DNA from 3 places in the Streptomyces sp. Tu6071 genome. Region 2 is predicted to be linked to each of the others. Evidence: riboswitches for the same ligand, from Rfam matches in the RefSeq annotation. Region 2 holds a riboswitch; each other region holds the start of a gene.

Region 1 (7,489 bases), 2.8 Mb from region 2:
GGAAACGCCGCGACCTCGGCGACGACCTCATCTCGGCGCTCATCCAGGCCGCCGACGACGGCGAGCACCTCACCGAGAACGAGGCCGCCGCCATGGCCTTCATCCTTCTCTTCGCGGGTTTCGAGACGACCGTCAACCTGATCGGGAACGGTACGTTCGCGCTCCTCCAGCACCCCGGTCAGCGCGCCTCGCTCCACGACGCCCTGGCGGGCCCCGACCACGGCGACGCCCTCCTCACCACCGGCATCGAGGAACTCCTCCGCTTCGACGGCCCCGTCGAACTCGCCACCTGGCGCTACGCCACCGAGTCCTTCGACCTCGCGGGCCGGCAGATCCGCTCCGGCGACCCCGTCCTCGTCGTCCTCGCCGCCGCCGACCGCGACCCCGCCCGCTTCCCCGGCCCCGCCACGCTCGACCTCGCCCGCCGCGACAACCAGCACCTCGGCTACGGCCACGGCATCCACTACTGCCTCGGCGCCCCGCTCGCCCGCCTGGAGGGGAAGACCGCGCTCGCCCGCCTCTTCACGCGCCTCCCCGACCTCGCGCTCGACGCGGACCCCGGACAACTGCGCTGGCGCGGCGGCCTCATCATGCGCGGCCTACGCACCCTTCCCGTCCGTTTCACACCCTCTGGACAGGGATGTGAGCAGTCGTGAACTGAACGCGCGTCAATAATGTGATGTTCGCGTGATCAGTGCTGCATCGACTTGTGACGAGCGTTCGAATCCCGCTACGTTCACGTCCGGATCATCTGTCCCACCAGCTGACCCCTCAGCTGCTTGCGAAAGGCACCGCATGCTCTCCGGGAACGGTCGCCACCGACGCCCCCGCCAGGCCCCGGCCCTTGTCATCGCGGCAGGGGTCACCGGCTCCGCCATCGCCATCCCCCTCCTCGGCGCGGGGACCGCGAGCGCCGACCAGGGTCCCTGGGACCGCCTCGTGGAGTGCGAGACCGGCGGCGACTGGGCGGCCGACAACGGCAACGACTACTACGGCGGCCTCCAGCTCTCCGACGAGGAGTGGGAGGCCAACGGCGGTCTCGACCTCGCGCCCCGTGCCGACATGGCGACGCCCGCCCAGCAGATACAGGTGGGTCAGCGCATCCTCGCGACCCAGGGCCCCTCCGCCTGGCCCGGCTGCGCCCTGAGCGCCGGGCTCACCGCCGAGGACGGCTCGACGGCCTCGACGCCCGCACCGCAGGACACGCCGAGCGCCACGGAGACGGGCAAGGCGCAGACGGACAAGCAGGACAAGAAGGAGAAGAAGGGCAAGGAGGCGGACGCTTCCTCCTCGTCCTCGGCGAGCGCCGACCCCTCCGCCTCGAAGACGCCCGACGCCGACGCCTCCGGCGAGGCCCCCTCCGCCGACGCCTCCGCGAGCCCCTCCGGCAAGGACAAGGACGGCGCCACGGGCAAGGACGGCGCCGCGGGGCAGAGCCGCGGCAAGCACGCGAAGCCCGACTCCTCCGCCTCGTCCTCCGAGACCGCGGACGCCACCGGCTCCGCCTCGCCCTCCGAGTCGACCACCGTCCCCGGCGGCGACCCCTCCGGCGAGACGTCCGCCACGTCGGGCGACGACCGCGACTCCGGTGCCGACCGCTCCGCCCCCGGCGGGCGTCACGCGGCCACGGACACGGAGGGTCAGAAGGGTGCGGACGGGGCGGACAAGACGGACGCGTACAAGGTGCGCGAAGGGGACAATCTCTGGAGCATCGCCGAGGCGCACGAGCTCGCCGACGGCTGGACCGGGCTCTACGAGCAGAACAAGAAGATCATCGGGACTGACCCGGACCTCATTCTTCCTGGCCAGAGCCTGGATCTTGGTGCGGATTCAGGGCGATAACCGGACAAGCGGTTGACCGTGTCTGTCCGTTATTGTCCGGTAGGGGTCGAGTGAGACATGAGTCTCAACCGCCCTGATCGTCTTTGAAGTTCCGCTGATTTGTTGCTTAACGTCGTGCTCGCTTCCCCACCGGGAGGCCCCGACGGTCGTCACGCCGAATCCTGCCGGCGCCCGTTTCGGGACAGTCGTCGCGTCACGCGCCGAAGGCAGGAGCGGGGGAACCAAGGTTTGCGTCCCAGCCGGCGCCCGGGAGACCGGGCGCCGGTCCGGGGCTAGGGGTGAAGCCGGGCGGCAGCCGCCGTCCGGCCGGGCAACTCACAGGCCCGAACCCGACAGCTCACCTCGTAGGCGTCGGTGAGGAGACCCTCCATGCTGTTTTCCGGCAAGGCCAAGCACCGTCGCCGTCGTACCACCCGAATCGTCGCGTTCGCCGGTGTCACCGGTGCCGCGATCGCCGTCCCGCTGATGGCGACCGGCAGCGCCTCCGCCGCCTCGACCTCCACCTGGGACGCTGTCGCCCAGTGCGAGTCCGGCGGCAACTGGTCCATCAACACGGGCAACGGCTACTACGGTGGCCTCCAGTTCAGCCAGTCCTCCTGGGCCGCCGCCGGCGGCACCCAGTACGCCTCGCGCGCCGACCTGGCCACCAAGGACCAGCAGATCGCCACCGCCGAGCGCCTCCTCGACATGCAGGGCCCGGGTGCCTGGTCCTGCGCCGGCGCCGGCAACCTCAGCAACGACGGCGTCGACCCGGGCGTCAACCCCAGCGGTGGCGGTCAGCAGTCGCAGCCGCAGGAGCGTTCCTCCAGCGACCAGAGCGCCTCGCGCAGCCAGGAGCGCCAGGCCCCGCAGCAGCAGCACACCACCCCGAAGTCGACCACCGGCACGGTCAAGACCGACACCGGCATCACCGTCCCGAAGGGCGACGGCGAATACAAGGTCGTCAAGGGCGACAGCCTCAGCGAGATCGCCCAGAAGCACCACGTCTCCGGCGGCTGGAACAAGCTCTTCGAGCTGAACAAGGACATCGTCAAGGACGCCGACCTCATCTACCCGGGCCAGCAGCTCCACCTCAGCTGACCCCACCGGGGACCCTCGTCCCCCACGCAGGACCGCCCCGCCCCGTCGCGTTCTCCCCCGTACGCGACGGGGCGGGGCTTTTCCGCGCCCCCCGTTCCACCCGTACGCGGCAGGACGGACTTTCCGCACCGCACCGCGCCGCCCCCGCACCGCACCGCGCCGCCCCCGCACCGCACCGCGCCGCCCCGCCGCGCCCCATTCCGCCCCCGCCCCGGCAGGCCGCCCCCGCTCCGTTCCGCCCCGCGCCGGGCCCCCGCCCCCGCGGCCCGCCCACGCCCCGTATCCCCTCACCCGCGCGCACCCCCGCTCACCAGCGCGGCTCACCTGTCACCCCCTCGGCTCAGATGCCCCGATCGGCCCCGTTCCGCCCACCCGATTCGCCCCATTCACCGGCTCTGTCCCACGGATTGCGGCCGAGTCCCGGGCGTAGGCCGGTACCGGCCCCCGGGCCGGTTAGGCTCATGCAGCGGAAGACCCCGCAAGGGCCCCCGCAGACCTGCTCCACATCCCAGAAGGAGATGCTCGTGCCGTCCATCGACGTCGTCGTAGCCCGGGAAATCCTGGACTCCCGAGGCAACCCCACGGTCGAGGTCGAGGTCGGCCTCGACGACGGCAGCACCGGCCGTGCTGCCGTGCCCTCCGGTGCGTCCACCGGTGCCTTCGAAGCCATCGAGCTGCGTGACGGTGACGCCAACCGTTACCAGGGCAAGGGCGTCGAGAAGGCCGTCCTCGCCGTCATCGAGCAGATCGGCCCGGAGCTCGTCGGCTACGACGCGACCGAGCAGCGCCTGATCGACCAGGCGATGTCCGACCTCGACGCCACGCCCGACAAGTCCTCGCTCGGCGCCAACGCCATCCTCGGCGTCTCGCTCGCCGTCGCGCACGCCGCCTCCGAGGCGAGCGACCTCCCGCTCTTCCGCTACCTCGGCGGCCCCAACGCGCACCTGCTCCCGGTGCCGATGATGAACATCCTCAACGGCGGTTCGCACGCGGACTCCAACGTGGACATCCAGGAGTTCATGATCGCGCCGATCGGCGCCGAGTCGTTCTCCGAGGCCGTCCGCTGGGGCGCCGAGGTCTACCACACGCTGAAGAAGGTGCTGAAGGAGCGCGGCCTGTCCACCGGGCTCGGCGACGAGGGCGGCTTCGCGCCGAACCTCGACTCCAACCGCGCCGCGCTCGACCTCATCGTCGAGGCGATCAAGGAGGCCGGTTATGTGCCGGGCCGCGATGTCGCGCTCGCGCTCGACTGCGCCGCCTCCGAGTTCTACAAGGACGGCAAGTACCGCTTCGAGGGCCAGGACCGCACGGCCGCCGAGATGACCTCGTACTACGAGGAGCTGGTCGGCGCCTACCCGCTCGTCTCCATCGAGGACCCGCTCTTCGAGGACGACTGGGAGGGCTGGGCGACCGTCACCGAGCGCCTCGGCGACAAGGTCCAGCTCGTCGGCGACGACCTCTTCGTCACCAACCCCGAGCGCCTCCAGCGCGGCATCGACGAGAAGTCCGCGAACGCCCTCCTCGTCAAGGTCAACCAGATCGGCTCGCTCACCGAGACGCTGGACGCCGTCGAGCTGGCCCAGCGCAACGGCTTCAAGTGCATGATGTCCCACCGCTCCGGCGAGACCGAGGACGTCACGATCGCCGACCTCGCCGTCGCCACCAACTGCGGCCAGATCAAGAGCGGCGCCCCGGCCCGCTCCGAGCGCGTCGCCAAGTACAACCAGCTGCTCCGCATCGAGGAGATCCTCGACGACGCGGCGGTGTACGCGGGCCGCTCGGCCTTCCCGCGCTTCAAGGGCTGACCCGCCCCCGGCCCGTACGCGCCGAGGCACCCCGCCGCGTACGCGGTGCTGAGCCTCCGCACGCCCCCGCACCCGGTCCCGTACCGTGTGCGGGGGCGTACGCGTGTGTGCCGTACGCCTGTGCGCACGGCGCGCGAGACCCGCACGAGGGGGGAGATCCGTCATGGCACGGAAGAACGACGGCGAGCGCTTCTCGACCGCGACCCGTCTGCGCGTCCTCGGCGAGCAGACGGCGGCCCGCGTCTACCGCTCCCAGTCCCGCCGCCAGGCCCACCGTTCCCGCCTCACCGGGCGCGCCGCGATCCTCGTCCTCGTGCTGTGCGCGCTGATCGTCGCCCTCGCGTACCCGATGCGGCAGTACATCGCCCAGCGCGACGAGATCGCCGAGCTGCAGCGCGAGCTGAGCACCCACCAGGACGACGTGGAGCGGCTGCGCGACGAGAAGGCCCGCTGGCAGGACCCCGCCTTCGCCCGCCAGCGCATCCGCGAGCGCCTGCACTACGTCCTCCCCGGCGAGACCGGCTACACCGCCCTCGTCCCGGGCGCCGCGAGCGCGGGCCCCGAGCCGGAGGACGCGGCGGCCACCCGCCCCTGGTACACCAACGTCCTCGGCGGCATCGACGAGGCCGACCGCGCGGCGGCCCTGCGCTGAACCGGGCGGCGGCCCTGGGCTGAGCCGGGTGGGGGGCGGGCTCCGCGCCCGTACGGGGATACTGGAAGCCCGTACCCGCGTACGTACGCACGCGGCCGTACGCACCCGACCCCGCGCCCCCGATCGAGAGCCCCGCATGCACACGCCCCCGCCGACCACCGCGCCCACCGAGCCCACCGAGGCCGATGTCGAGGTCTTCAGGCTCCAGCTCGGCCGGCCGCCGCGCGGACTGCGCTCGATCGCGCACCGCTGCCCCTGCGGGGAGCCCGACGTCGTCGAGACCGCCCCGCGCCTGCCCGACGGCACCCCCTTCCCGACGCTCTACTACCTGACGTGCCCGCGCGCCGCCTCGGCGATCGGCACGCTGGAGGCGAACGGCGTCATGAAGGAGATGACCGAGCGCCTGGCCCGTGACCCGGAACTCGCCGCCGCCTACCGCGCCGCGCACGAGGACTACATCGAGCGCCGCGACGCGATCGAGGAGCTGACCGGCTTCCCGAGCGCGGGCGGGATGCCGGATCGGGTCAAGTGCCTGCACGTCCTCGTCGCGCACTCGCTCGCGGCGGGCCCCGGCGTCAACCCGCTCGGGGACGAGGCGCTCGCGATGCTGCCGGAGTGGTGGCGGAAGAAGCCGTGCTCGGACCTGGGCAAGGCGACCGACGATTCCGTGGAGGACACGAAGTGACCCGCGTGGCAGCCGTGGACTGCGGCACCAACTCGATCCGCCTGCTCATCGCGGACGTGGACCCGGCGACGGGTTCGCTCACGGACCTCGACCGCCGCATGGAGATCGTCCGCCTCGGCCAGGGCGTGGACCGCACGGGCCGCCTGGCCCCCGAGGCGCTGGAGCGCACCTTCGCGGCCTGCCGCCAGTACGCCGGGGCGATCGCGGCGCACGAGGTCCCGGCCGGGAACATCCGCTTCGTCGCGACCTCGGCCTCCCGGGACGCCTCGAACCGCGAGGACTTCGTGCACGGGGTACGGGACATCCTCGGCGTCGAGCCCGAGGTGATCACGGGCGCCGAGGAGGCCCGCCTCTCCTTCACGGGCGCGACCCGCGAACTGGGTGAGGACACGTACCTGGTCGTGGACATCGGCGGCGGCTCGACGGAGTTCGTCCTCGGCACCACGTCCCCCCGCGCCTCGCGCTCGGTCGACATCGGCTGCGTCCGCATGACGGAGCGCCACCTGACGACGGACGACGGCACCCTCCTGGACCCGCCCCCGGCGGACCGGGTGGCGGCGATCGAGAAGGACGTGGAAGCGGCCCTGGACGAGGCGGAGTCGGAGGTCCCCCTCACGGAGGCGTCGACGCTGGTCGGCCTGGCGGGCACGGTGACGACGCTGGCGGGAACGGCCCTGGACCTCCCGGCCTACGACTCGTCCGCCATCCACCACAGCACCCTGACCCGCTCCGAGGTGGACACCCTGACCACCCGCCTCCTCACCAGCACCCACGCCACCCGCGCCGCGATCCCGGTCATGCACCCCGGCCGCGTCGACGTGATCACCTCGGGCGCCCTGATCCTCCGCGCGATCATGCGGCGGACGGGGGCGCAGCAGCTGGTCGTGAGCGAACACGACATTTTGGACGGAATCGCTTGGAGCGTGACGGGGGAGTAGGGGGCTTCCGCCGGGGGAAGCCATCGCGCGTGCGCAGCGACGGCGATCAGTACAACGAGTTCAGTGGCGAGGGGCACGGGCCCGTCTTCCAGTTCCGCAACTGGTACGGCGACTACCGGCCCCTCGTCGTTTCTCCGAGGCCCACCGAGGACGCGCGAGCCGTGGCGGCCCGTCAGATGCGGCAGGCTCGCGCTCGACGCAGGTTTCTGTGGCTGACGGTCTGCAGGGTTGCGATGTTCTCCCTTCTTCCCCTCGGTCTTCTCGTCCTCTTCGTGCTTCCGCTGATGGACGGCCTCTCGGGTGGACTCCTCAGGATGCCGCCGCCCGACGATGCCGTCCCGCTGCGGCTTGCCGCCTACGTCGTGGGCTGGATGCTCCTCGCGCTGCCCGTCACCGCCGCACGAACTCGCGCGCGTCACGAAGCGGAGCATGGAACGACACTGCCCTGGCGCCAAGCACTCACCCGCGCCGAAAGGCGTGACTGACT
Region 2 (7,489 bases):
CGGCCGTCTGCCTCTGGTACGACGTCGGCTCGCGCCACGAGGTCGCGGGGCGCACCGGCCTCGCCCACCTCTTCGAGCACCTGATGTTCCAGGGCTCGGCGCAGGTCAAGGGGAACGGGCACTTCGAGCTGGTCCAGGGCGCCGGCGGCTCCCTCAACGGCACGACGAGCTTCGAGCGCACCAACTACTTCGAGACCATGCCGTCGAACCAGCTGGAGCTGGCGCTGTGGCTGGAGGCCGACCGCATGGGCTCCCTGCTCACCGCGCTCGACCTGGAGTCCCTGGACAACCAGCGCGCGGTGGTCAAGAACGAGCGCCGCCAGCGGTACGACAACGTGCCCTACGGCACCGCCTTCGAGAAGCTCACCGCCCTCGCCTACCCCGAGGGCCACCCGTACCACCACACCCCCATCGGCTCCATGGCGGACCTCGACGCGGCGACCCTGGAGGACGCCCGCGCCTTCTTCCGCACGTACTACGCGCCGAACAACGCGGTCCTCTCCGTCGTCGGCGACATCGACCCGGAGCAGACCCTCGCCTGGGTCGAGAAGTACTTCGGCTCGATCCCGGGCCACGACGGCAAGCAGCCGCCGCGCGACGGCTCGCTGCCCGACGTGATGGGCGGGCAGTTGCGCGAGACGGTGCGTGAGGACGTGCCCTCGCGCGCCCTCATGGCGGCCTACCGGCTTCCCGAGGACGGGACCCGCGCCGGGGACGCCGCCGATGTCGCGCTCACCATCCTCGGCGGCGGCGAGTCCTCGCGGCTCTTCAACCGCCTGGTGCGCCGCGACCGTTCGGCCGTCGCCGCCGGTTTCGGGCTGCTGCGGCTGGCGGGCGCCCCCTCGCTCGGCTGGCTCGACGTCAAGACGAGCGCGGGTGTCGAGATCCCCGCGATCGAGGCGGCCGTGGACGAGGAGCTGGCCCGCTTCGCCGAGGAGGGCCCGACGGCCGAGGAGATGGAGCGCGCCCAGGCCCAGCTGGAGCGCGAGTGGCTCGACCAGCTCGACACCGTCGCCGGCCGCGCCGACCAGCTCTGCCGGTACGCCGTGCTCTTCGGAGACCCGCAGCTCGCCTTCACCGCCGTGGACCGCCTCCTCACGATCACCGCCGACGAGGTGCGCGAGATCGCCGCCGCCCGGCTCCGCCCGGACAACCGCGCGGTCCTCGTCTACGAGCCCACCGCGCCTGAGCAGACCCCCGCCGCCGAGGAAGCGGCCACCGACCAGGACGAGGAGGCGGCGCAGCAGTGAGCGAAGCCGTGCAGAGCACCATGGAGTTCCACCCGCGCCCCCAGCCGGGCCCCGCCAAGCCCTGGGCCTTCCCCGCCCCGGAGCGCTCCACCCTGTCCAATGGCCTGACCCTCCTGCGCTGCGAGCGCCCAGGTCAGCAGCTCGTCGCTGTGGAGGTGCTGCTCGACGTTCCGCTCGACGCCGAGCCGAAGGGCCTCGACGGCCTCGCCACGATCCTCGCGCGCGCCTTCACCGAGGGCACCGACAAGCACTCCGCCGAGGAGTACGCCGCCGAACTGGAGCGCTGCGGCGCGACGCTCGACGCGCACGCGGACCACGCGGGGCTCCGCCTCTCCCTCGAAGTGCCGGTCTCGCGCCTCCCCAAGGGACTCGACCTGCTCGCCGAGGCCCTGCGCGCCCCCGCCTTCGCCGAGTCCGAGATCGAGCGACTGGTACGGAACAGGCTCGACGAGATCCCGCACGAGGCCGCCAACCCGGCGCGCCGCGCGGCCAAGGAGCTGTTCAAGCAGCTCTTCCCGGCCGGCAGCCGCATCTCCCGCCCCCGGCAGGGCACGGCGGAGACCGTCGAGGCGATCGACGCGAAGGCCGTACGGGAGCTGTACGAGCGGTACGTACATCCGGCCACGGCCACTGTGGTCGTCGTCGGCGACTTCGCGGGCGCCGATCTCGACGCCCTGCTCGCCGAGAGCCTCGGCACGTGGACGGGCTCGGCCCCCGCCTCGCCCGCCATGAGCCCGATCACCTCGGACGACACCGGGCGCGTCTTCATCGTCGACCGGCCGGGCTCGGTGCAGACGCAGCTCCTCATCGGCCGTACGGGCCCGGACCGGCACGACCCGGTGTGGGCGGCGCAGGTGCTCGGCACCTACTGCCTGGGCGGGACGCTGACCTCGCGTCTCGACCGGGTGCTGCGCGAGGAGAAGGGCTACACCTACGGCGTGCGGGCCTTCGGCCAGGTGCTGCGGTCCGGGAGCCCGGCGGAGGGCACGGGGCTCGCCCCGGGCGCCGCGCTCCTCGCGATCAGCGGCTCGGTCGACACCGAGTCCACCGGGCCCGCGCTGGCGGACCTGTGGAAGGTGCTGCGCGACCTCGCGGCGGGCGGGCTCACGGACGTGGAGCGCGAGACGGCCGAGCAGAACCTCGTGGGCGTCGCCCCGCTCAAGTACGAGACGGCCGCCGCCGTCGCGGGGACGCTCGCCGACCAGGTCGAGCAGCAGCTTCCCGACGACTTCCAGGCCGCCTTCTACCGCCGCCTCGCCGAGACGGGCACGGTGGAGGCCACGGCCGCCGTCGTGAACGCCTTCCCGGCGGACCGCCTCGTGACGGTCCTCGTGGGGGACGCGGCGCAGATCGCCGATCCGGTGCGGGAGTTGGGGATCGGGGAAGTGACGGTGGTGCAGGGCTGAGGTCGTGGGGACGGGTGCGGCCGGGACGGTGGCCGCACCCGTCCGGTCGGGTTCGGTCCGGGTGAACGTGACCGGGCGGCCTGGTCGGCCTGGCTGGGCTTGTTGGCCTGCCCGCGACCGTCCGGCTCGGTCCGCTCGTCCGCTGCTACCGGCGGGCTCGGCCGGAGCGGGGATCGGGGGCGCGTCTTCACGGTGAGCCCGCCAAGGACTGCGTCAGGGCGTTGGGATCATCGCGGGGGCAACGCTGTGCGGTGCTGAACGGACAGCCGCGGTGAGGTGGTTGGGCCCGTTGGCCACAGTCCGGCGGCCTCCCTCGCCGTCGTCACCGTGCCGGGGGCTCTTGCGAGGGGCTGTGCGTCGATGTCCGGAGGACGGGACCCCCAGGCGCGCGCACGCGGTCCCCGGCGCACCCGCCCGCCCTCCCGCCGGGACCGACTGTTTCCCTCCCGCTCGCTGTCTCGCCGTCAGCCGAGCGCCCGGCAGGCGTGGTCGGTAGAGCGCGGATGTCCGTGACGGTTCGTCGGCCCTCGTGCTCGCCGTGGGCACTGACACAATTGCCCCCGTCACTCGCCCCCGCCACCCGTCCCCCGTCAACCGACCCCCCACCAGCCCCGAAGGCTCACGTCCCCGACGTGCCCCGCCCGTCGTCGTGCTCCCCCACGCAGCCGACAAGTCGCGGACATCGGGCAAGGCTCTCGTACCGGCGGCGGCTGTGCGTCTTTGTCCGGACACGGGGGTACCCAGGGGTCGGAGGCGGACCCGTGATCGTCCCGACGGGGTCGTCATCGTGTCCGTATTGGGTGCATGACGGCCTGTCTGGGGTGTGGCATGAGCAACAAAGGTGCGGTTCCGTTTGTTGCGGAAGTGTTGTCCCGCTTAGCGTCACTCCGGCTGTTCGTCAGGTATGCGCCGCGCCCGCGGCAGCGGACGGCCTTCGCCGAGTTCCGGGGCTCGTACCCGGGAGCCGGGGACCCATGTGTCCCATGGGGTGAATCGGATGCCGTCCGCCGGTGTCCGTAGGAGACCTTCCTGCTCCGAACCCGTCAGCTAACCCGGTAGGCGAGAGGGAAGGAAAGGAACAGCCGCTTCATGGCGTTCACGCGCCCCACGGGCAGGCACCGCCGCCCTGCCGTCCGAGCGTCCCGCACCGGTGCGAAGGTGGCCGGGATCGCCGCGCTCACGACCGGTTCCGTCGTCGGCACCCTCGCCGCGCCCGCGCAGGCCGCGCAGCATGAGGGCCCCGACACCGGCCTCACCCGCGTCATCGGCTTCGACAGCGTCGCCCAGGAGATCGCCACGCAGGCGTCCCTCGTGCACTCCGCCGCCGAGCAGGACGCCGCCGAGGCGGAGGCCGCGGCCCGGGCGAGCAAGGAGGCCGCGAAGGCGAAGCGCGAGGCCGAGCGGAAGAAGGAGGCGAAGGAGCGGGCCGCGCGGGCCGCCGAGCGCAAGCGCCTCAACACCTTCGTCCTGCCGATCCCCGGCTCGTACGTCTCCACCGGCTACCACGCCAGCAGCTCGCTGTGGTCGTCAGGCAGCCACACCGGCATCGACTTCCACGCGGCGAGCGGCACGAGCGTCCACGCGGTCGGGGCCGGGACGGTCGTGAAGGTCGACTGGGGCGGCGCGTACGGGAACGAGGTCGTGCTCCGTATGCACGACGGGACGTACACGCAGTACGGGCACCTGACCGCCGCCACCGTCGCGGTCGGGCAGGCCGTGACCGCGGGTCAGCAGATCGCGATCTCGGGCGCCACGGGCAACGTCACGGGTCCCCACCTGCACTTCGAGGCCCGCACGAGCCCCGAGTACGGCTCCGACATGGACCCGCTCGCCTACCTGCGCGGCCACGGCATCGACATCTGAGCCCTGGCCCGGCACGGGACCCGGTGCCGCCCCCGCACGGGAATCCCGCAGCGGTCTCGTCCGGCCCCCCGCACGGACCCCGCACCAGCCCCGCGTCCCCCGCGCGACGCCCCCGAAAGCCCCCGCCCCCCGGGGGCTTTCGGCATTCCGGCTACGGCCCCCGAGATCCCCCCGGCCCCGCACACCCCCGCCCTTTCCGCCCCGAACCGCCCGTAAACAGCGCACCGGAGCCCGGGGAAATCCGGGGAATGCGCCCTGCCGTGAGGAATTCTTCGCTGTTCTCATAGGGTCACTGCTCTAATGGAGTCACCTCGCGGACGTCCAGACAGCGTTTCGCGGTGATTAATGCGGAGGTCGGGTCATGAGCATTCCCGCGCACTCGGTATGCACGGCGATCAGGGACGATATCGTCTCGGGCGTGTACGAGCGGGGGAGCCGGCTCACGGAGGAATTGCTCGCGCGGAGATACGGGGTGTCGCGGGTGCCGGTGCGGGAGGCGCTGCGCACGCTGGAGGCGGAGGGCTTCGTGGTGACGCGCCGGCACGCGGGGGCGCAGGTCGCGGAGCCGGGGGCGCAGGAGGCCGTGGACGTCCTGGAGACCAGGCTGCTGCTGGAGCCGCTGTGCGCGGCGCGCGCCGCGCAGCGCAGGACCGAGGCGCACCTCAAGGTGCTGCGCGGTCTCGTCCGGCTCGGGCAGGAGCGGGCGCGGCGGGGGCAGGAGGAGGACCTGCGCTCGCTGGGCGGCTGGTTCCACGAAACCCTTGTCCAGGCCAGCGCGAGCGAGACGCTGACCTCGCTCCTGACCCTGCTGCGGCACAAGATCGCGTGGATGTACGTGGTCGAATCGCCCGCCCGCCCGCAGGAGTCCTGGGCCGAGCACGGCGCGATCGTCGACGCGGTGGCGCGCGGCGACGCGGAGCGGGCCCGCGCGCTCACCGCGCAGCACGCCGACCGCGCGCGCCGCGCCCACCGCCTGCGCGGCCCCGGCCCCCGCCCCCCGCGCCGCCCGCCGGGGCGCGACCCCGAGGAGGCCCCCGCCTGGTGAGGTCGCGCGCCCGCCCGGTGACCGCGCGAGCGGGTGTGACCGTGCGCGTCGGCCCGGTGGTGAGGACTTCGCAACATCCCGTAAACAATCCCGGCCTCCCGCATTAACACGGGGGCCGTATACAAAGGGATACGACATCGCGAGACCGTCACCTCGCCACCTTCGCCGTCCCGGCGAGCGGGCATTCCCTGCCCGTAATGGGGTGTGTCTTCGGTGGGCTTTATCGCTGTGCCCGCCCCGGAAATGCGCGAGGACCCGGACGCGTGGAGAACAATTCCGCGCGCCCGGACCCCCGCGTATTCCCTAAACGGTTTCCGGGAGTTCCTGGAGCCCCTCGGCCACGAGTTTGGCGAGCCGGTCCAGGGCCTCTTCCGCCCCCTCTCCCTCCGCGCTCAGCGTGATCTCCTCGCCCCCCTGCACGCCGAGGCCGAGCACCGCGAGCATGGAGCGGGCGTTGACCGCTTCGCCTTCGCTCTTGGCGACGGTCACGGGGAGTCCGGTGGCGGTCGATGCCCGCACGAAGAGGGAGGCGGGACGGGCGTGGAGGCCCTCCGGCCAGCCGACGGTGACGCGACGCTCAGCCATGGTGCAGCCCTTCGGGTCCGGGGCCCGCGCGCGTGCGGGCCCGGTGCGGATACGCGGTTGTGCAGCTTCCGGTGGTGCGGATCGGTGCGGCTTCCAGTGGTGCGGTCGGTGCGGTCTTCCGGTGGTGCGGATCGGTGCGGGGTCGCGGTACGGGCCTTCCCGTTCCGGGACGCGTTCTCCCCTCGTGGTGGCACGGCGCGCCGCGCGGCGCAAGGGGGCGGGGGCCGTACGAGGGGTGTGCGCGGGCACCAGGGGGACACCCCCGCGCCGCGCCCCGGCCCCGGGCCCCCACGCCCCGGCCCCCTGCGTCGCGCCCCCCTGCGCCGCGCCTCGCCCCCCTGCGCCGCGCAGCGCCCACCGGCCGAAAGCCCCCGCCGTCCGCCCCCTTCCGATCCCGTCGCCGCGCCCCCGCACGGCACCCCCGCGCCTCGCACACACGGTCGTACGCTGACCCCATGGAGACCCCGGCCGACCCGCCCCGCCCAGAGGAGCCCAGCTCAGCAGTGCCCGTTCCGGGAGGCGACCGCCCCCAGGACCGGCACCCCTCGGCGCAGGCGCCCGACGCCGGCTATCCCGCGCACTGGGAGGCCGATGTCGTACTGCGCGACGGCGGCACCGCGCGGATCAGGCCCATCACCGCCGACGACGCCGAACGGCTCGTCAGCTTCTACGAGCAGGTCTCCGACGAGTCGAAGTACTACCGCTTCTTCGCCCCCTACCCGAAGCTCTCCGCGAAGGACGTGCACCGCTTCACGCACCACGACTTCGTGGACCGGGTCGGGCTCGCCGCGACCATCGGCGGCGAGTTCATCGCGACGGTCCGCTTCGATCGCGTCGACGCGACGGGCCGTCCCGCGTCCGCGCCCGCCGACGAGGCCGAGGTGGCCTTCCTCGTGCAGGACGCGTACCAGGGACGCGGCGTCGCCTCGGCGCTCCTCGAACACATCGCGGCCGTCGCGCGCGAGCGCGGCATCCGCCGCTTCGGCGCCGAGGTGCTGCCCCACAACACCAAGATGATCAAGGTCTTCACGGACGCGGGCTACCAGCAGAAGCGCAGCTTCGAGGACGGCGTCGTCCACCTGACCTTCGGCCTGGAACCCACCGAGCGCTCGCTCGCGGTGCAGTACGCGCGCGAGCAGCGCGCCGAGTCCCGCTCGGTGCAGCGCCTCCTCGCCCCCGCCTCGGTCGCGGTCGTCGGCGCCAAACGCGCGGGCGGCGGCGTGGGCCGCAGCATCCTGCGCAACCTCCTCGCCGCCGGCTACACGGGCCGCCTCTCCGCCGTCAACAGCAGCTTCCCCGAGGACCAGGGCACGCTCGACGGTGTCCCCGCCTTCCGCACC
Region 3 (7,489 bases), 980 kb from region 2:
GCTCCACACGATCGGCTTCGACAAGTACTACGAGCGCGGCGAGGGCGCCCACTTCTGGGACGACCAGGGGCAGGACTACCTCGACATGCTCGCGGGCTTCGGCGTCATGGGCCTCGGCCGCCACCACCCGGTCGTCCGCCAGGCGCTGCACGACGTGCTCGACGCCCAGCTCGCCGACCTCACGCGCTTCGACTGCCAGCCGCTGCCCGGCCTCCTCGCCGAGAAGCTGCTCTCGCACAGCCCGCACCTGGACCGCGTCTTCTTCGGCAACAGCGGCACCGAGGCCGTCGAGACGGCCCTCAAGTTCGCGCGCTTCGCGACCGGGCGCCACCGCATCCTCTACTACGACCACGCCTTCCACGGCCTCACCACGGGCTCCCTCTCCGTGAACGGGGAGAAGGGCTTCCGCGACGGCTTCGCGCCGCTGCTCCCCGACACCGCGCTCCCCGTGGGCGACCTCGCCGCGCTGGAGCGGGAGCTGCGCAGGGGCGACGTGGCCGGGCTCATCGTCGAGCCGATCCAGGGCAAGGGCGTCACCGAGACCCCGCCGGGCTACCTCAAGGCCGCGCAGGACCTGCTGCGCAAGCACAAGGCGTTGCTCATCGCCGACGAGGTGCAGACCGGGCTCGGGCGCACCGGGGACTTCTACGCCTACCAGCACGAGGAGGGCGTCGAGCCGGACCTCGTGTGCGTCGCGAAGTCGCTCTCGGGCGGCTACGTCCCGGTGAGCGCGACGCTCGGCAAGGAGTGGATCTTCAAGAAGGTCTACTCCTCGATGGACCGCGTCCTCGTCCACTCCGCGAGCTTCGGCGCCAACGCGCAGGCGATGGCCGCGGGCCTCGCGGTGCTGCACGTCATGGAGGACGAGAACATCGTCGCCCACGCGCGCCGCACGGGGGACTACCTCAAGCAGCGCCTGACCGACCTGATCCCGACGTACGAGATGCTCGCCGACATCCGCGGGCGCGGCCTCATGATCGGCATCGAGTTCGGCCGCCCCGACTCGCTCAAGCTGCGCAGCCGCTGGGCGATGCTCCAGGCCGCGCGCAAGGGGCTCTTCGCGCAGATGGTCGTGGTGCCGCTGCTCCAGAAGCACCGCATCCTGACGCAGGTCTCGGGGGACCACCTCGAAGTCATCAAGCTCATCCCGCCGCTCGTGATCGACGAGAAGGACGCGGACCGCTTCGTGGACGCCTTCACGGCGGTCATGGACGACGCGCACAACGGCGGCCTCATGGGCGACTTCGCGAAGAACATCGTGAAGCAGGCGGTCGCCCACCGCTGACCCCGTGTTTTGCCTCTCGGGCAAAAAATTTGCCCGAGAGGCACGACGGTGGCTGAATGGAGGCATGAGCACCGAGCCCGAAGGCGCGTCCGAAGAACTCGCCGTCACCGTCGCCCCGCACCTGCGGGAACTGCGCCGCCGCGCGGGCCTCACGCTGGAGGCGGCGGCGAAGGCCGCGAGCCTCTCCCCGGCCCACCTCTCCAGGCTGGAGACGGGCCGCAGGCAGCCGAGCCTGCCGATGCTGCTCGCCCTGGCACGCACCTACGGTACGACGGTCTCCGAACTCCTCGGCGAGACCCCCGCCGGACCGGGCTCGGTCGTCCGCGCCGGCGCGATGGAACCCACCGAGGCGGGCGGCTGGACGTACTGGCAGGCGGGCGGCTCGGGACGCGGGATGCAGGCGCTGCGCGTACGGGTCCCGTACGGCAGCCAGGGCGACATCGTGCGCGTGCACCCGGGGGAGGAGTGGCTGCACGTCCTGACCGGACGGCTCCGGCTGCGCCTCGGCGACAGCGCGCACCTGCTCGGCCCGGGGGACAGCGCCCACTTCGACTCGCTCACCCCGCACCGCATCGCCGCCGCGGACCCGGACGGCGCGGTGCTGCTCTTCGTCCACACGCTCTTGCAGAGCCCGCTCGGCGCGCTCTGCCTCGGCGACGTCCACCCAGGAGGCGCGTAATGCCCGAGTCCGAGTACCAGCCCGAGCCCGCAGGACGGGCCACGGCGGAGGAGCCGAAGGCCCCCGAACCGCAGTCGCCCCCGTCCCCGCGGGCCCCGGAGTCCTCGCCGGAGGACAGCCCGATCCGCCGCTTCGTCGAGGACAAGATCCCGACCGGGCTGTGGGTCCGCGTCTTCGTCTACGTCGTCGCCGCGCACGGCGTCGCGGCCTTCCTCTACCTGCTCTTCGTGCTGGGAGCGAAGAACCAGTAGCGGAGAGATCAGCCCCTCCACCCGCGCGATGCCAGCCCCTCCGGCGAGTGAGGAGCGGGGGTGTGGGGGCGGGGCCCCCACGGTGGGGTCATTCCACGAGCCGTTCCCTCAACCGCTCGCGCAGCGCCCCGTCCATCCCCAGGACTTCCCCGAAATACCGCTCCCGGCCACCCCAGTGCGTGTCGATCGTCTCGAACGCCGCCCGCAGATAGCTCGCCCGCGCCGCGAAGAGCGGATCGAGCAGCTCGGCCACCTCCGGCGCCGTCGGTGCCACCGCGTCCTTGCCGCGCGAGACGCGGTAGCGGCGGTGGCGCGCGTCCGACTTGAGGTAGTCCTCCTCGATCGCCTCCTCCTCCACGCCCACGGCGAGCAGGACGAGCGCGATCGAGGTGCCCGCCCGGTCCTTGCCCGCCGCGCAGTGCAGCAGCGCGGGCACGCTGTCCTCGGCGATCGCCCGCAGCAGCCGCCCGTGCTCGGCGGTACGCTCCTTGATCAGCTGCCGGTAACTGGCCTCCATGCGGGCCTCGGCGCGCCCCTCGCCGAGCGCCGCTCGCAGTTGGCCCACCTCCCCGTCCCGCACGATCCGCCAGAACTCCGCGCCGTCCGCCGGGTCGTTGAGCGGCAGGTGCACATTGCGCACGCCGGGCAGTTCGACGTCGGGGCCTTCGAGGGCGCGGTCGGCGGCGTTGCGGAAGTCGAAGACGGAGTGGAGGCCGAGGCCCGCGAGGTAGGCGGCATCGGTGTCGGTGGCGTGCGCGAGGTGGCCACTGCGGAAGAGGACGCCGCGGCGGGTGCGGCGGCCGTCGCGGGTGGGCAGCCCGCCCACGTCGCGGAAGTTGCGGACGGCGCTCAGCGCGGGCTCCTCCGGCCCCGCCGAGGGGGTGGCGACGGGCTCGGGCGCGGTCCCCGGGGACGGCTGCGTCACGGGACTCCTTCCGGTCGGCCGCCGGCGCGGCTCGCCGGCGGGGGCGCGAGGCCGAGACTCGCACGGACCACGGGGCCGGGCAAGGTACCCGAGCGCGGGAGAACCCCGAGGTGAGCAGCGTCATAGCGGTGACGGACGGTGCCGGATGGGGGTCCGGGGCGGGGTGGACCGTTTTCGCTGCAAACGGCGTACGTCCGGTTCTGTCCGTATCGAGCTGTTTCCACGGAGAGTGACGGAAATCTTCGGAATGGATCACCAAATGTGATTCACAGCGCAAAAAGGCTGCTTGTCCGGCGTGTCGCATTGCCTTTACGGTCACCACCAGTCCGGCCGGAACGCCGAATCCTGCCGCCGCCCCGGACTCTCACGCTCACTCACACCCGTACCGGCAGGAGCGGGGGACCCACACGCTTCACGCCGTTCCCGGTCCTCCCGGGACGGCTCGGGGTGAAGTCACCGCGCGCACCGCGCCGGTGGCCGGGCAGCTCCAGCCCGAACCCGACAGCTCACCCCGCAGGCGACGGAGAAGGAATCCGCATGTCCGCCACGGCCAACCGCCGCTCGTTCACCCGTCGCCTCGCGCTGCTCGGCACCACCGGTGCCGCCGTCGTGGCGCTCCCGCTCACCGCCCTCGGCGGCGCCCACGCCGCGAGCCCCGCGAAGGACGCGACGTACACCGTCAAGACCGGTGACACGCTCATCAAGATCGCCAAGAAGGAGAAGGTCTCCGGCGGCTGGAAGAAGCTCTACGAGCAGAACAAGGGCACCATCGGCGCCAACCCCGGCATCATCAAGCCCGGTTCGAAGCTCGTCGTGAAGAAGGCCGCGACCCCGGCCCCCGCCGCCAAGAAGGCCACCACGGGCTCCGGCTGGACCGCGCCCGTCGACGGCGTCAAGGGCAGCGGCTACGGCCGCAACGGCAGCCTGTGGTCGCACGGCCACACGGGCGCCGACTTCCCGGTCAACACCGGTACCCCGGTCAAGTCCGTCGCCGCCGGCACGGTCGTCACGGCGGGTTGGGGCGGCGCCTACGGCAACCAGATCGTCATCAAGCACGCCGACGGCCACTACAGCCAGTACGCCCACCTCTCCGCCTTCAAGGTCTCGGCCGGGCAGAGCGTCGGCGAGGGTCAGCAGATCGCCGTCTCCGGCGCGACCGGCAACGTGACCGGCCCGCACCTGCACTTCGAGGTCCGCACGGGCCCCGACTACGGGAGCGACGTCAACCCGATCACCTTCCTCGCGCAGCACGGCGTCAACGCCTGAGCGCCGTACCACCGAGAGCCGCCGCGGCCCGTTCCCCCAAGGGGCGGGCCGCGGCGGCCGTTTCGGGACACGACCGCCAAGGGGTGCCGTTTATTCCGGGGTTGGGGCTTTCTTGACCGGTGGTCTTTCTCACTCCGTGTCACCCCCTCCCTACGGTGGCGTAAGTCTGGCGTAAAGGTGAAGGATGCCGAGGTGGCACGAGAAGCGAGGATTCCCAGCAGCAAGGCCCTCCGCGCGGAGGGCACCGTGACGTCCTACGTGGCCGTGGGCGACAGCTTCACGGAGGGCGTGGGCGACCCCGGGCCCGACGGGCTCCTCACCGGCTGGGCCGACCGCCTCGCCGTCCAGCTCGCCGACCGCCTCCCCGAGCGCTCCGCCTTCCGCTACGCCAACCTCGCCGTGCGCGGCAAGCTCCTCGACCAGATCGCCGGGGACCAGGTCCCCCGCGCGGCGGCGCTCGCCCCCGACCTCGTCTCCTTCGTCGCGGGCGGCAACGACGTCCTGCGCCCCGGCAGCGACCCGGACGACCTCGCCGAACGCTTCGAGAAGGCGGTCGCCACGCTCTCCGGCGCGGCGGGCACCGTCATGATCGCGACCGGCTTCGACACGCGGGACACGCCTGTCCTGCGCCACCTGCGCGGCAAGATCGCCACGTACAACGCGCACGTACGCGCCGTCGCCGACCGCCACGGCTGCCTCGTCCTGGACCTGTGGGCCCTGCGCTCGGTGCGCGACCGCCGCGCCTGGGACAGCGACCGCCTCCACCTCGGCCCCGAGGGCCACACCCGCGTCGCCCTGCGCGCCGCCCAGCTCCTCGGCCTCGACATCCCCGCCGACCCCGAGCAGCCCTGGCCCGCGCTGCGCCCGCGCGGCACCTTCGAGGAGCGGCGCGACGACATCGCCTGGGCCCGCGAGTACCTCGTCCCCTGGATCGGCCGCCGCCTGCGCGGCGAGTCCTCGGGCGACCACGTCCACGCGAAGCGCCCGGATCTGCTGCCGCTGTAGAGGGAAGCAGAAGCAGCCCCGCCGGCGGAACCAAATCCGGCCCCTCCGGCGTTTGAGGGGCGGGGGCCCGGGGGCGGAGCCCCCGCAAGGCCCACCCCGGCGAGCGCCGGGCCGACGGACCCGCCGAGTATTGACACGTACCGCCCCGGAACTTCCGCACCCGAGGAGACACCCGTGCCCCCCACCCGCCGCCTCCCCACTCCGCCGGCCTTCGGGGCCGATCCGCGCGGCGCCCGCATGGCCCGTATCCGCCGCTCCCCGCACTTCGACCCGGCCAAGGGCGTCTTCACCAACCCGGAGGGTCCCGCGGGCGAGATGACGGGCGGCGCCCCGACGCCGGACCGCAAGGAACTCCTGCGCACGTACTTCCGCTCCGAGGACCGCGCCCGGCGCGCCCCCTCCGGCGTCCTCCCCGTGCATCCCACGACCCTCGCCGACCTCGCGCGGCCCCCGCGCGAGGGCCTGCGCGTCACCTGGACCGGGCACTCCTCGGTGCTCACCGAGATCGACGGCGCCCGCATCCTCTTCGACCCAGTGTGGGGCGAGCGCTGCTCCCCCTTCTCCTTCGCCGGGCCCAAGCGCCTGCACCCCGCCCCCTTCCCGCTCGCCGCGCTCGACCGCGTCGATGCCGTGGTCATCTCGCACGACCACTACGACCACCTCGACCTGCCCTCGATCCGCACCCTCGCGGCGAGCGGCACGACCTTCGTCGTCCCGCTCGGCATCGGCGCCCACCTGGAGCACTGGGGCGTGCCCGACGCGCTCGTGCGGGAGCTGGACTGGCACGAGTCGACGGAGCTGGCCGGGGTGCGGCTGACCGCGACGCCCGCCCGGCACTTCTGCGGACGCGGCCTGCGCAACACGCAGCACACGCTGTGGGCCTCCTGGGTCGTCGCGGGGCCCGAGCACCGCGTCTTCCACAGCGGGGACACCGGCTACTTCCCCGGCTTCGCCGGGATCGGCCGCGAGCACGGCCCCTTCGACGTGACGATGATCCAGCTCGGCGCGTACAGCGAGTACTGGCCCGACATCCACATGACCCCCGCCGAGGCGCTCCGCGCTCACGGGGACCTCGGCGGCGGGGTCCTCCTGCCGATCCACTGGGGCACGTTCAACCTCGCCCCGCACCCGTGGGCCGAGCCCGCCGAGTGGACGAAGGACCTCGGCGACGCCTCCGGCTCCCGGATCGCCTTCCCGCGACCGGGCCAGCCCTTCGAGCCCGCGGGCGAGCTGCCGGAGGAGCCGTGGTGGCGCGCGGTCTCGCTGCCGCTGGAGCGCCACTGGGAGTCCGCCGGGCCCACCGGTCCGGCCGCGCACCCGGGCGGCGAGCCGGCCCAGGGCCCGGCCCTCGGCCTCGCCGCCGACCGGTGAACGCGGTCCCCACCCCGCGACCGGGCGCGCTCCAGCCTCCCGGCGCGCTCACGCCCCCGGAGGCCGTCCGACCTCCCGGCGTCGCGCCGTCCTCGGTCGCGCCGTCCTCCGTCGCGCCGTCCTCCGTCGCGGCCGACGGGGACGCCTTCCGGGGCGACTGCCCGGGACGTACGGTTCTCGACCACGTGACGAGCCGGTGGGGCGTCCTCATCCTCGCCTCGCTGCGCGCGGGACCGCTGCGCTTCTACGAGCTGCGGGACCGCATCGGCGGCATCAGCGAGAAGATGCTCTCGCAGAACCTCCGCGTCCTGGTCCGCGACGGCCTCGTGGACCGAGAGGTGGAGCCGACCGTGCCGCCGAAGGTGAGCTACGCGCTCACCTCCCTGGGGCGTGAGCTGTCCGACCCCCTCCAGAGCCTCATCGACTGGATCGCGACCCGCACCCCCCAGATCGTCGCCGCCCAGCGCAGCCACGACCTGGGCACCCCGGAGTCCTGAGGCCGGGCCGCACGCTCTCGCCCTGCCGTTGCCCGCAGCCGACGGCCTCGGCCGCCCGGGTCATCCCGGAGCGGGTCCCCGGGACCCGGCTCGGGCGGCAGGCCGAGGAGACCGCTCAGGACCGCCGGGTCCGTCGTGACGAAGAAGGCGCGCACGAGCCGGAGGGCGAGGTCCGGGCGCTCGGCCGGGCGCGCCCCGGGGGCGGCGAAC

What was found. A riboswitch is a leader RNA that binds a small molecule or an ion and turns the genes downstream of it on or off. The one in region 2 is predicted to bind cyclic di-AMP.
Region 1: it holds a riboswitch for cyclic di-AMP, as region 2 does, so the genes downstream of both, STTU_RS19220 (transglycosylase family protein) here and STTU_RS07245 (M23 family metallopeptidase) in region 2, are expected to answer to the same signal.
Region 3: it holds a riboswitch for cyclic di-AMP, as region 2 does, so the genes downstream of both, STTU_RS03290 (M23 family metallopeptidase) here and STTU_RS07245 (M23 family metallopeptidase) in region 2, are expected to answer to the same signal.

The regions. Positions count from the first base shown of each region.
Region 1 covers NZ_CM001165.1:4,602,951-4,610,439, forward strand. The annotation lists gene STTU_RS19210 (cytochrome P450 family protein) at 1-656, shown strand, start outside; gene STTU_RS35925 (LysM peptidoglycan-binding domain-containing protein) at 796-1,842, shown strand; cyclic di-AMP (ydaO/yuaA leader) riboswitch at 2,031-2,208, shown strand; gene STTU_RS19220 (transglycosylase family protein) at 2,212-2,922, shown strand; gene eno (phosphopyruvate hydratase) at 3,441-4,727, shown strand; gene STTU_RS19230 (FtsB family cell division protein) at 4,891-5,379, shown strand; gene STTU_RS19235 (DUF501 domain-containing protein) at 5,516-6,064, shown strand; gene STTU_RS19240 (Ppx/GppA phosphatase family protein) at 6,061-7,002, shown strand; gene STTU_RS19245 (hypothetical protein) at 7,032-7,487, shown strand; gene STTU_RS19250 (hypothetical protein) at 7,489-7,489, opposite strand, start outside.
Region 2 covers NZ_CM001165.1:1,774,534-1,782,022, reverse strand. The annotation lists gene STTU_RS07255 (M16 family metallopeptidase) at 1-1,250, shown strand, start outside; gene STTU_RS07250 (M16 family metallopeptidase) at 1,271-2,656, shown strand; cyclic di-AMP (ydaO/yuaA leader) riboswitch at 3,582-3,733, shown strand; gene STTU_RS07245 (M23 family metallopeptidase) at 3,746-4,519, shown strand; gene STTU_RS07240 (GntR family transcriptional regulator) at 4,881-5,564, shown strand; gene STTU_RS07235 (HPr family phosphocarrier protein) at 5,868-6,149, opposite strand; gene STTU_RS07230 (bifunctional GNAT family N-acetyltransferase/acetate--CoA ligase family protein) at 6,605-7,489, shown strand, end outside.
Region 3 covers NZ_CM001165.1:797,053-804,541, reverse strand. The annotation lists gene STTU_RS03310 (aspartate aminotransferase family protein) at 1-1,285, shown strand, start outside; gene STTU_RS03305 (helix-turn-helix domain-containing protein) at 1,350-1,964, shown strand; gene STTU_RS03300 (DUF6126 family protein) at 1,964-2,215, shown strand; gene STTU_RS03295 (tyrosine-protein phosphatase) at 2,304-3,140, opposite strand; cyclic di-AMP (ydaO/yuaA leader) riboswitch at 3,498-3,675, shown strand; gene STTU_RS03290 (M23 family metallopeptidase) at 3,678-4,406, shown strand; gene STTU_RS03285 (SGNH/GDSL hydrolase family protein) at 4,599-5,411, shown strand; gene STTU_RS03280 (MBL fold metallo-hydrolase) at 5,649-6,782, shown strand; gene STTU_RS36010 (winged helix-turn-helix transcriptional regulator) at 6,779-7,279, shown strand.